3 regions of the Cohaesibacter gelatinilyticus genome follow, and region 3 is predicted to be linked to each of the others. Evidence: riboswitches for the same ligand, from Rfam matches in the RefSeq annotation. Region 3 holds a riboswitch; each other region holds the start of a gene.
The links. Region 3 has a riboswitch for cobalamin ahead of CRO57_RS05010 (DUF4198 domain-containing protein). Riboswitches for the same ligand answer to the same signal wherever they lie in the genome.
Positions count from the first base shown of each region.

Region 1: it holds a riboswitch for cobalamin, as region 3 does, so the genes downstream of both, CRO57_RS21525 (hypothetical protein) here and CRO57_RS05010 (DUF4198 domain-containing protein) in region 3, are expected to answer to the same signal.
Region 2: it holds a riboswitch for cobalamin, as region 3 does, so the genes downstream of both, CRO57_RS21845 (ABC transporter substrate-binding protein) here and CRO57_RS05010 (DUF4198 domain-containing protein) in region 3, are expected to answer to the same signal.

Region 1 is NZ_OBEL01000007.1:95,427-99,580, reverse strand. Features, by position in the region: gene CRO57_RS21540 (hypothetical protein) at 1-82, opposite strand, end outside; gene CRO57_RS21535 (nuclear transport factor 2 family protein) at 344-760, opposite strand; cobalamin riboswitch at 1,275-1,605, shown strand; gene CRO57_RS21525 (hypothetical protein) at 1,717-2,109, shown strand; gene CRO57_RS21520 (ABC transporter ATP-binding protein) at 2,106-2,888, shown strand; gene CRO57_RS21515 (ABC transporter substrate-binding protein) at 3,005-3,943, shown strand; gene CRO57_RS21510 (FecCD family ABC transporter permease) at 3,947-4,154, shown strand, end outside.
Region 2 is NZ_OBEL01000007.1:169,228-173,381, reverse strand. Features, by position in the region: gene CRO57_RS21865 (amidase) at 1-38, shown strand, start outside; gene CRO57_RS21860 (GntR family transcriptional regulator) at 125-748, shown strand; gene CRO57_RS21855 (biotin transporter BioY) at 929-1,519, shown strand; cobalamin riboswitch at 1,656-1,919, shown strand; gene CRO57_RS21845 (ABC transporter substrate-binding protein) at 2,266-3,840, shown strand; gene CRO57_RS21840 (ATP-binding cassette domain-containing protein) at 3,827-4,154, shown strand, end outside.
Region 3 is NZ_OBEL01000001.1:1,121,356-1,125,509, reverse strand. Features, by position in the region: gene cobN (cobaltochelatase subunit CobN) at 1-509, shown strand, start outside; gene cobO (cob(I)yrinic acid a,c-diamide adenosyltransferase) at 506-1,129, shown strand; cobalamin riboswitch at 1,220-1,440, shown strand; gene CRO57_RS05010 (DUF4198 domain-containing protein) at 1,604-2,398, shown strand; gene cbiM (cobalt transporter CbiM) at 2,461-3,108, shown strand; gene CRO57_RS05000 (cobalt ABC transporter permease) at 3,105-3,806, shown strand; gene cbiQ (cobalt ECF transporter T component CbiQ) at 3,806-4,154, shown strand, end outside.

The DNA of each region.
Region 1 (4,154 bases), on a different contig from region 3:
ATGCGAACCCCCACCCAAGCAGGATGAGCAGGGCCAGAGCCAGCCATAACACGACCATTACCATTCGGGCTAAAATCGCCATGAGTCACCTTATCTTTGACCAATTCATCTTTTATATTGGTTTATATGATAATTTGTTTCTGTAAAACAGAAATTTTTTGTCAAATTTATGACATACAGAAAAGCCTTTTCAGAAACTTTCTCTGCTTTGGGGACTGACAGCATGAGGGTAAGGGAAGCCCAAGGCAGTGATGATGCGGCCTTGCTTGCAAAGTTTGATCTGTTTTGGTTTTGAGTGCCGGGAAGGAAAGCTCTCTGTGTCGTTCAGGCGGGAGGGCTGGTTTCAGACAAAATTCTGCGGTGATTTCAGGATGCCCCTATGGATCATCTTGTGCATCTCCTCTCCTTCGAAATAATGCTCTTCGATGATCTTGTCATCCTGCCAGCGCTGCCAACATACGCCATCGATCCGAAATGTCTTGCCCTCATGAGTGGTGAAGGATGTTCGATTGCGAAAGGCACAGACGCTTTTCTCCGGCGAGATCACCAGATCAAGAATCCTTCCGTCAATGGAGCGCGCTGATGCGATATAGGGTTCCTGTTTTTCGCGGCAGGCCTTTGCCCCTGTGGCGAAGACCAGACCATTGGCAAACATGATGCCGTCTGATGCAAAATATCGATCAAAGGCCTCCAAGGGTTTGCCCTCATTCAGAAGGGCGATTTGCTCTTTCACATGTGTTTGAAATTGCTCGCTTGTCATTTGCAATATTCTCCCCGGTTAAGAGAAACATAACAAGAACATTTGAGTCGGGCAATCGAATTCATTCCATGTGATTTTTTATTGCCGGATCTGTTTGGGGTTTGCGCATCGCGAAATAGAGGCAAAGGGCACCGATCAGCCAGGGCCAGATTGAAAGCGTATAGAATTCAGGGTCCAGAAAGCTGCTCCAGCGGATGCTGCAAGACTGCGCACTGGTGACATAGGCACAGCTCATGGACGAGAGGAGCGCCCAGATTATGACGGGCCCGAAGAGAAATACGAAGCTCAGAAAGTATAAAAAGAACCTCAACATGATATATCCCGATCTGTTTTTGCTTCATTTGACTATAGAGGAAAGCCAAATGTCTTGCCACTTGGTGGGCTGGTTTGCTCTCCGTACCTGCCTTGATCTCAATCATTGGTGGATTGTCTGTTATGTCATTGCTTTTATTCTGAGAAATCTTCTGTCCACATCTCATGCCAAATGAGGGGCTTGCTATTTCTGAACTTGCTGCTCATTATTCATGGCGATGGTTCTAAGAGGCCAAGCGGGCCTCTGGATGAAAAGGGAACACGGTGCGGTGTAGATCCAAAGCACTTTTGACGATTGCTGAATCATAAGAAATGCTTTGAATTTTATTCTATCGCGAGGCCTTGTCCGAAAAGTACTGCAACTTTTCGGGGACGCGCTGTAGACGCCAATTCCGTGACTGCCCCCGCAACTGTAGGCGGAGAGCAAGACCAGAAGACCACTGGATGCTGACCCAATCGTCAGTGAAGATCCGGGAAGGCTGGTTGAGCGTTGACCCGCAAGTCAGGAGACCTGCCATCTTCTTGTTCACTCAACCCGGGCGGGGTGCCTCGGAAAGGAGCCTGAAGATGCCAAATCTGGCCCATATATGTGCCTTTGACATGATCGGTCTTGCTTCCGCCCCCGCATTTGCGCGGAGGGCGTTATGGACCGGCATATTTCTTACCCATTCTCATCTTCCATTCCCTGTCGACATACCGGTAAGGTATGCGAGGCCAGCTATGTTTTTGCGCTGACATTGGCGCAGTCGGTCGGCAAGGCTCATGCCATTGTCGGTGATGATTTTTCGACTTCGGGCTTTGCTGAAATCAGATGCAGCGATCAGCCCTGCACGATTGGCTGGCATTGCAGCAAGGACGAGACCTTTGTCTTTGGCGATGTCGACATGGATCAGGATCTGGATGAATTGCTTGGTCTGGCCCGGCAAATTCTGGGCTCGCCGAACAGTGCCAAAGGCCCCCCCCGGCCGGTGGAAGTGCCTGCCTTCATGCTGGCTCTGGAAACCCAGGATGTGCTGAATAGAGTATTGGCTGCATGAGTTCCTCTGATCTGGTGGTGGAGAATGTGAGCTGGGCTCCCGGCTCACGCGCTCCCTATGTGCTGCATCCGCTTTCTTTCTCGTTGGATGCAGGCAAGACCCTTGGCATTATCGGGGCCAATGGCGCGGGCAAATCCACCCTTTTGCGTTTGCTCTATCGCTATAATCGTCCGCTGTCCGGCAATATCTATGTCGGTGGCGAGGATCTTTGGTCGCTGCGGCCAAGGCAGGCGGCCCGCCGGGTGGCAGCTGTGTTGCAGGAACAGCCAACAGACTTTGCGCTGACCGTGCGTGAGATTGTTGCCCTTGGCCGCACGCCGCATCAGCGTGGCTTTGCCTCGTCCGGTGCGCGGGACAGTGACATCATTGATGGTTCATTGCAGCAGATGGGTTTGCAAGGGTTTCAGGATCGTTTGTTCGGCTCGCTTTCTGGTGGTGAGCGGCAACGAGTGATGGTGGCGCGGGCTCTGGCCCAACGGCCACAGCTTCTCATACTGGATGAGCCAACCAACCATCTGGATATCCGCCATCAGCTGGAAATTGTCTCGCTGATCCGGGAGCTGGATCTGACCATCGTCACCAGTTTGCATGATCTGAATATGGCAGCTGAGGTGTGCGATAGCGTCCTGTTGCTGAAGGACGGGCAAATGCTGGCCTATGGCGACCCGTTTGAGGTGCTGTCAGAACAGCATGTCTCCTCTTCTTTCTCGGTCTCGGCGCGCCTTGAGCATCTGAGCGTCAGTGACCGTTCTCATTTCACTTTTCATCTGCCTTCTTAATTCGCTTCTTGCGATCTCGGAGATCGTATGGAGCGAATTAAGACTTTGTTTTGAAACGAATTCTTGTCCGAAAAGTGCTTCAACTTTTCGGGAACACGTTATAAAAGGAACACCCCATGAAACTTCTTGCTACAACTGCGCTTGCGCTCACCCTTCTGTCCGGTGCGGCCATGGCCGAGACCAAGGTTCAGTCCTGTGATCGCTCTGTGAGCTTTGATACTCCGCCACAGCGCGCCATTTCCAACGATGTCAATCTGACCGAGATGATGCTGGTGCTTGGCCTGCGCGACCGCATGGCTGGTTTCACCGGTATTTCCGGCTGGAAAACACTGGATGAAGAAATGCGTGAAGGCATCAAGGAACTACCTGAGCTGTCCCCAAAATATCCAACCAAGGAAGTGCTGATCGGTGCCGATGCCGACTTCTATTTTGCTGGCTGGAATTACGGCATGAAGGTTGGCGGTGAAGTGACGCCAGAAACCCTGGAGCCATTTGGCATCAAGGTTTACGAGTTGACCGAAAGCTGCATCCATATTGGCGAGAAAGCCAAGGTTTCCATGCAGGATATGTATAATGATCTGCTGAATTTGGGCCGTATCTTTGATGTCGAAGACAAGGCGCAGAAACTGGTTGATGGCTACAAGGCTGAATTGGACGAGTTCAAATCCAAGCTGAAAACCGCTGACACCCCATTGCGTGTCTTTGTCTATGACAGTGGTGAAGATACGCCATTCACTGCAGGCAAATACGCCATGCCGACAGCCATGATCGAGGCCGCAGGTGGCCGCAATGTCATGGATGATGTGGAGAAGAGCTGGACCAAGGTCGGCTGGGAAAAGGTTGTCGAGGCCAACCCGGAAATGATCGTCATCGTCAATTACGGCAAGGTCACCGCCGAAGAAAAGCGCGCCTATATGATGAACAATCCTGCCTTTGCCAATCTCGATGCGGTGAAGAATGATCGCTTTGTTGTTCTGGATTATGTGGAAGCAACGCCCGGCCCTCGCAACATCAAGGCCATCAAGAAATTGGCCAAGGCTTTCCGGGGAGCTTAAGGAATGACCGAGGCAGTTGAGAGGGGTTTTCCGCACCATAAATCGACTTACCAGTCCCGGCTGAAATTGTCCCTGTTGCTGGGTGGTTTGCTGTTGATTGCCTCGGTTTCGGTCTCAATCAGCGTCGGGGCCGTGTCAATCCCCACTGGTACGGTATGGAGCATACTTGCCGGTCGCGCCTTCCCCGAGCTGGTTGAGCCATTCTGGTCCA
Region 2 (4,154 bases), on a different contig from region 3:
TCGAGACGTTATGGGAGCGGTCCAATAGTGGCGTATAGCAGATTTATCAGACCCGAGCCTTCTTGTGGTTGGTCGTAAATCGCTTGTCGACATCAGTCAGAATCCATATTATCTATAAAATATCATGACCACCAAATCAGAACCCCTCGCCGACAAAATTTGCCGTGAACTGGCCAGCCGGATCATATCAGGCAAAATTGAACCTGGTACCAAACTCCTGCAAGATCACATTGCTGAAGAATTTGGTGCAAGCCATGTGCCTGTGCGAGAGGCCTTCAGACGGCTCGAGCAACGGGGTTTGGCAAAAAGTGAGCCCCGTCGTGGGGTGAGGGTTTCGGGTTTTACCGCTGACGATGTGCGTGAGGTGGCCGAGATGCGGGCATCGCTTGAAGCTCTGGCCTTGCGTCATGCTGCTCCTCACTTCACTCAAGCCATTATAGATGCTGCGGAAAAAGCCATATTGGACGGGGATAATGCCAGAGATGTCCAGAGTTGGGAAGAAGCAAACCGGCGGTTTCATCGTGTCCTTCTGAAGCCATGTGGCATGCCGAGGCTATTACAGACTATCGATGATCTGTATTTGACGAGTGCCCGGTTTTTGTTTGCAGGCTGGCGCACGGAATGGGGCATGCCAACCAATAGGGAACATCATGCCATCCTGAATGCCCTGCGCAATCGCGATATTGATCATGCAGTACAATTGTTGGCCAGACATGTGCGATATCCAGGGCATAGAATAAAGATCTGAAGGTCAAAATTATAGATAAAATTAAACTGAATTTATAGATATATAGATAATTTGCGCAATAAATTTGAATAATTAGAGATAATTTTGAAAATTGGCTCATAATCCCTTGCAATATGGTCGAATTTGTAGAGGATAATTATCGATAGAGGTAAATTTTATCTATAATTTAAGGAAAAGCCAATGATTGACGCAAATCTCAGCGCGGCTGGATCTGTCCTCAGCCCTCTCAATCTCGAAAATCGTTCTCTTCTTTGGAAGATAGCAGCAGTTGTCTTTGGAACCATGTTTTTGGCACTGATGTCCCGGATCGAAGTTCCCATGTATCCTGTCCCAATGACCATGCAAACCTATGGGGTGATGCTTGTCGGTGCACTCTATGGTTGGCGTATGGGAGGCATTACCATTATTGCCTGGCTCATGGAAGGCGCAGCCGGGTTGCCTGTCTTGGCTGGAGGTGCGGGGAGTCTTGCCCATTTCGCCGGACCAACTGCAGGATATCTTTTTGCATTTCCTATCTGCGGAATGCTTGTTGGCTGGCTTGTTCAGCGTGGCTGGAATGGTCGGAATGTGATTTTGGCCTTCATTGCCATGCTTATCGGTACGGTGCTGTGTCTGACTTTGGGTGCGTTTTGGCTTTCGCTTTCCATTGGTGTTGAAAAGGCCATGGCTGTTGGTGTCACACCTTTCCTTGTGGGCGGTGTGCTGAAGTCTGCGCTGGGCGCAGCAACTTTGCGTGCGATACCCCATAAGTCAGAGAGAAAATCTGACTGATTGCAAATATCCAAATCTAGATCTGAAATGAACAAGCTCTGCATGCTTGCGGTGGAACAAGCGGGCGTGCGGAGCCTTCGGTTTTGTGGCAATCTGACCATAAGCGAAAATGACCATTGATTTCCCGTGATGATGGAGCCATCATCGCCTTGATGGTTGCTGAACGTCTATCGGACAATCAGCATGAAAAGGGAACACGGTGCGGTGTAGCCATTAGGCGCCAATTCCGTGACTGCCCCCGCAACTGTAAGCGGCAAGAACGCACACTCAAAATGTGTTTGGTCTACACATTTTGAGTGTGCGTTCAGGTATCCTCCAAGGACCACTGAGCTTCTAGCTTGGGAAGGTGAGGATGCATTAATCCGCAAGTCAGGAGACCTGCCATCGAGGGCCCAGATACTATCGGACGGGGTTGTCCGTAGAAGGAGCAATTTGATGGTTTATCCCCTTTTGCAAACAAAGGGATGCGAGCGTGTCGCTTGTGGTTTTGTTTGCCTTCTCAAAAGATCTTTTCCCGGCTTCATGGCTGTCGATCTGAGGTTTAAATCTCTGATTTAACAGAGGTTGTTCTTCCGTCATGTCTTGCCTTTGGCTGTGCGTGGCTGCATCAGATCCTGTATGCCTTTCCTTGTTTGCTGGCATTGAACCGGGAAAAGGAAAAGAAGTACTGGCTCCTCATATTTGTTATGTTATAACGTAACGTTTCTAATTTTCGTCTTCTTCCAACCAATTTACGGAGTAATGCGTTGAAACACATCGTTTCCGGCCGCTCGCTTCTTGCGCTTGCCACTTGTGGTTTCCTCTCACTCACTGCCTCTTCCACTTTGCTGACGGATGCTGCCCAAGCGGGCGAGAAAATCCTGCGCATTGGCTACCCCTTTGGCCCTACCAGTTCGGTTCCAGATCCACGTGCGCGCCAGAACGGTTGGCTGAGCAACCGGGCTGGTGTGTCTGAAACCCTGATTGGCCTGTCTTATGACATGCAGCAATATCCACGTCTGGCGCAGTCTTATGAAAATGTTTCGCCTACCGAATGGAAAGTGGTGCTGCGTGACAATGTGAAATTCCATGACGGTAGCGTCATGACTGCCAAGGATGTGAAGGCATCCTTCGACAAGCTCAATGAAAAGGATCATTCCGCTCATAACGCGCGTCTTTGGAAGTTGCTTGGCATCAAGGAAATCAAGGTTATCGATGACAAGACCGTGCATTTCGTGACCGAGAAGCCAAATGCTGCTTTCCTTTGGTCCCTGACAGAGCCATCTGCGGCGGTTTTGAAAGAAGGCACCAAGGACATGCCAATCATTGGTACGGGTCCTTTTGTCTTTGTCTCAGCCGAGGCCAACAAGCAATATGTGACCCGTGCCTTTGCTGACTATTGGGGTGGCAAGCCGAAGCTGGATGGCATCAAGCTGGACAAGATCAGCGACGCTTCCGTCGCTGCGCTAGCCTTGAAAGCGGGTGATATCGATCTGGTGACCAACTATTCCGAGCCGGAATTTGCCGAGCTGACGAAAAAGGATGAGGGTCAGAGATTCTCCGGCGAGACCCTGCGCCTCTTCTTCTTCATGCCACGGGTTGCCGACGGTGTGTTATCAAACAAGGCTCTACGTCAGGCCATTTCTCTTGGTTTGGATCGTAACGTGATTGCCGAAGCTGCCCTTGCTGGCGTCGGTGGCAGTGCCTCCAATTCCATTTTCCCGGCCAATATGAAGTCTTGGGTTAATGGCGATGTCAAACTGCCTTATGATGTTGCGAAAGCGAAAAAGCTTCTGGATGACGCTGGCATCAAGGACAGTGATGGTAATGGCATTCGTGAGCTGGATGGCAAGGATATCACCATCAAGATGCGCACCTACGAAGGCCGCGCAGCCTTGCGTCCAACCCTGGAAATCAGCCAGCATATGCTGTCACAGTTGGGCCTCAACGTTGAAATCGCCATCGGCGAATTCGGTGCCAATAATGATGCACTGAAAGCTGGCGAGATCCAGATGAACCTTCAGGCTTGGGGTACCGCGCCTCAGGGCCATCCAGATTATTTCCCAAGCACTCTGGTTCAGACCGGTGCTGGCTATAACTATTCCGGCTATTCCAACGCCAAGATGGATGAATTGCTGGCAAAGGCTCGGGCCGAGTTCGATCCGGTGAAAGCCAAGCCTTATTATGATGAGGCTCAGGCCATCATCAATGATGATCTGCCGATCATTCCACTGTTCCACAAAACCCAGGTTTCTGTCGGCAACGGCAAGGTGAAAGGTTATCGCATTCATCCAGCCGAGACCTATCTCGCATCTCCGGAGCTGGATCTTGTCAAAGACTAACTCAAGTCTTCTGAGCGTAAGCAATCTGTCCGCCAATATTGGCGGACAGATTGTCCTATCAGACATCTCGCTGGATGTGCAGCATGGCGAATGTGTTGCCATCGTCGGGGGATCAGGGGCAGGGAAGTCATGCCTTCTTCGTTGCATCATGGGGCTTTATAAGCCAGCCAAACCAACGAGCGGGCAGATGATCTTTGCTGATCAAATGATCCAACTTGTCAATGATCGCTCGGTTCGTTCGGCTGATCGGGGCTTTGCCTTCGTGCCGCAAAATCCGCAAGCCGGTCTTGATCCACTCAAGCGTCTGACCGTGC
Region 3 (4,154 bases):
ACCGTGAGCACGACCTTCTCGATTCTGATGACTATTATCAGTTTGAAGGTGGGCTTTCCGCCAGCGTGGAAGCCTTGAAAGGGTCTGCTCCCAAAATCTATCACAATGACCATTCTCGTGTCGAGCGACCGGTCATTCGCACCTTAGATGAAGAGATTGCGCGCGTGGTTCGCGGTCGCGCAGCCAATCCCAAGTGGATAAATGGAGTGATGCGGCACGGCTATAAAGGCGCATTTGAGATGGCAGCGACGCTCGATTATCTGTTTGCCTTTGCCGCCACAACAAACGCTGTTGGAGACCATCATTTCGATCAACTTTATTCCGCCTATATTGATGATGAGACCGTTAGGGATTTCCTGATGGAAAAGAATCGGCCAGCTTATGATGATATGATTGATCGTTTTCTGGAAGCCATTGATCGCGGTCTTTGGACCCCACGTTCCAACAGCGCTGCCTTTATGCTGCAGACTGCCAGCAACCAAAACAAACAGGAGGATGTCGCATCATGACAAAAGACATGACCCCGGAAGAACAAGATGCTCGTCACGCAGAAAAAATGAAAAAGAAGAAAGCAGCTCGAGATAAGATCCTGGCCACCAAAACCATCGAAAAAGGCTTGGTGATTGTTCATACCGGCAAGGGCAAAGGCAAATCTACCGCCGCCTTCGGAATGGCCTTCCGCCAGATTGGCCATGGCAACAAGATTGCCGTCATCCAGTTCGTCAAGGGTGCTTGGAATAGTGGCGAAAAGGCCGTTCTGGAGAAATTCCCTGAGCTGGTGACCATCAAGGCCATGGGCGAAGGTTTCACCTGGGAAACACAAGATAGGCAGAAAGATATCGAGAATGCAGAAGCAGCCTGGGCAGAAGCCAAGAAGGCTATCCTTGATCCCGAAATTCGCTTCGTTCTGATGGACGAGCTGAATATCGTTCTGCGCTATGATTATTTGCCAATCGATGAAGTGACCTCTTTCCTGCAGAACGAAAAACCCGAAGACACCCATGTTGTCATCACCGGCCGAAACGCCAAAGATGAGCTGATTGAAATTGCAGATCTGGTCACCGACATGACACTGATCAAGCACCCGTTCCGCTCAGGCGTAAAAGCTCAGGAAGGCATTGAATTTTAACTTAAAAAAGTCTTTTCATATGAAAAGATTGCAAACTTTTTCCTTCATTACCTGCAACCATTTATCTGGTTGACAATGAAGGGATCAGCTTTTAACTGTGACACAGATGGTTTGCCTCCCCCGAGAGTGGTGAGGTGATGAAAAGGGAACATGGTGAGGCGTACCCAGAAGGGACCGAATCCATGGCTGCCCCCGCAACTGTAAGCGGTGAGCAAAGGATGCGAATGCCACTGGCCTGATTTAAGGCTGGGAAGGTGCATCCCGCGCCAAGACCCGCGAGCCAGGAGACCTGCCATCTTTGGTGCGGCTGTTGCAAGACAGCACTCTCTCTATCAAGACGCCGGGGTGTGCGTTAGGTGACGAGACAAAGATGGAAATTGGTAAAGTCAAAAGCCACCCTCCATCCCTCTCCTCTCCAATCGTTCAAAGCCTTTCGCGTCTCCAAATAATGCGACTTCGTTCGTTGGAGGCAAAATGACATTTTTGAAAAAACTGGGTCTGGCAACTGCCGCCCTCGCTCTCTCAATCTCTTCTTCTTCTGCCCATTTTGTTCTGGCCTATACCCCAGAGGTGAATCTGGAGCGCGCAGGCGATGTTCCGCTCAAACTGATCTTCTGGCATCCGTTTGAAAATGGTCATGTGATGGATCTGGCAAAGCCGGAAGCCGTTTACATGATGCATAAAGGCAAGAAGATCGATCTGATGGACAGCCTGAAGCCGATCACATTCAAGGGCGCAAGCAATGAAGCCAAGGCCTTTGATGCCACGGCAAAGATCAAACGCAACGGTGATTATATCATAGTGGTTGAACCTACTCCTTATTACGAGGGGAGTGAGGACATCTATATTCAGCAGCTGACAAAGAGTTTCCTGAACAAAGGTGGTATTCCAACCGGTTGGGAAGAACCACTTGGTCTCGCTACCGAAATTGTACCGCTGAACAAACCAACCAATATTCTGGCAGGCTCCACCTTTACCGGTCGCGTTCTCGCTGAGGGCAAGCCTGTTGCCGGCGCTGAGATAGAGATCGAATATATGGCTGCAGAGCCAAATATGGAAACCAACAGCCCCAAAGACCCAAAGGCCAGCCCTATGCCAGGCGGCGCTGTTGTTGCTCTGTCCGATGAGAATGGCTATTTCTCTTTCGGCATTCCAAAGGCAGGATTCTGGGGCTTTGCAGCCCTTGGCTCTGGTCCGAAAAAAGAACATGAAGGCAAAGAGCTTTCCCAAGATGCCGTCATTTGGGTTCGCGCTTATGACGTCAAATAATTCGCTTGAGGGGTGGTTCGCCACCCCTCGTACCCGCAACCAGATACCGGAGAGGACAGCCCGTGCATATCATAGATGCAGCTTTGACCAATGATGTCGTCATTGCTGGCGGTGTCCTCACTGTTGCAGGCCTCGGACTTGGATTGCGCAAACTGGACATGGATCTAATCCCTGCTGCTGGTGTTTTAAGCGCGACTTTCTTTGTTGCATCCCTGATCCATGTTCCTATTGGGCCATCCAGCGTTCATCTGATCATGAATGGTCTCGCCGGACTGATTTTGGGGTGGGCGGCATTTCCTGCGCTGTTTGTCGGTCTATTATTGCAAGCAATCTTCTTTGCTTTTGGTGGCATCACCGTATTGGGTGTAAATGCAGTCAATATCGCCGGACCTGCCGTTATTGTCGGGTTGCTATTCCGTCCATTCGTGATTGGAGCCAGTTCAGCAGTCATGGCAGCAATCTTTGGCGGATTGGCTGGAGCGTTGGCCATCTCTCTGACAACATTATTCGTTGGCATCTCGTTGGCGCTGTCAGAAGAATCCCTCATCCCTGCCGTAAAGCTTGTGTTCCTGGCACATATTCCCGTGATGGTCATTGAAGGATTGCTGAGCGCAGCCGCTGTCTATCTGATTTATACGGTCAAGCCGGAGCTCTTTCAGGTGATGAGCCAACTCAATATGAGACAAGTTGATACGGAGGAACGGTCATGAGACTTCTCTCCAAAATAATTTTCGGCCTTGCTTTGGCGCTGTCTATTTCCATCAGTTCCATGCCCGCATTTGCCCATAAAGTGATTGCCTCGGCTTACGCCGAAGGAAACGCTGTTGAAGGCGAGATTGGCTTTTCCAATGGCGACATGGCCAAGGATGTTGTGGTCGAAGTCTTGGATGATGATGGCAACAAACTCGGCGAGACCAAGACAGATGAAGAAGGCATTTTTCGCTTCACACCGACCAGCCTTATTCCCTTGACCTTCAGAGCGGATCTGGGCCAAGGGCATGTCGCTGTCTATCGCATGGCTGAAGACGAGCTTCCTCAAATTGAAGACGCAGCGAAACCTTCAGCAACTCAAGCATCCATGGTCAAACCTGTTGGTGATACAGGCTCTTCAATCAGCTCCAGCAGTCAGGTCATTGCAAATGATGCAATGATGCAGATGATCAATACTGCAGTGAAAACTGAGGTGGCTGCTTTGAAGTCCGAATTGCGCATGGCCGTGCGATTGGAAACCAAGCCGCTTCGTAAAGAAATTGCGGCTTACAAGGAAAAGAATGATCTTCAGACCATTTTGGGTGGGATTGGGTACATCATAGGCCTATTCGGCATTGGCTTTTATGTGGTAGCCAGACGGGAAGCTCAAAAGATGAAGACAAATGGCAGCTCTTCTAACAAAAGTGAGGCCGCTTGATGAGTGATATACTGGAGCAAGCTGGCCGCGCCTATGACATAACAGGGCATGAGTTACCAACTGACCATATGTGGATCCGTCGGTTGGATCCGCGTGTGCGGATTGTGGCTCTTAGCGCCTATGCTATCACACTCGTTCAGCTTACCAGTATCCCTCTACTTCTAGCAGCTTTGGTGCTGTCTTTTGCCCTGATGAGCCAAGCCAGGCTACCAGTCGGCCCCACCATCAAGCGCGTGGCCATGATGGATAGTTTCATCATCTTCATGCTGGTGATGCTTCCCTTCACCATGGCGGGCACACCGCTCTTTCATGTCTTTGGTTTTGCCGCTTCCTATGAAGGTGTGATGA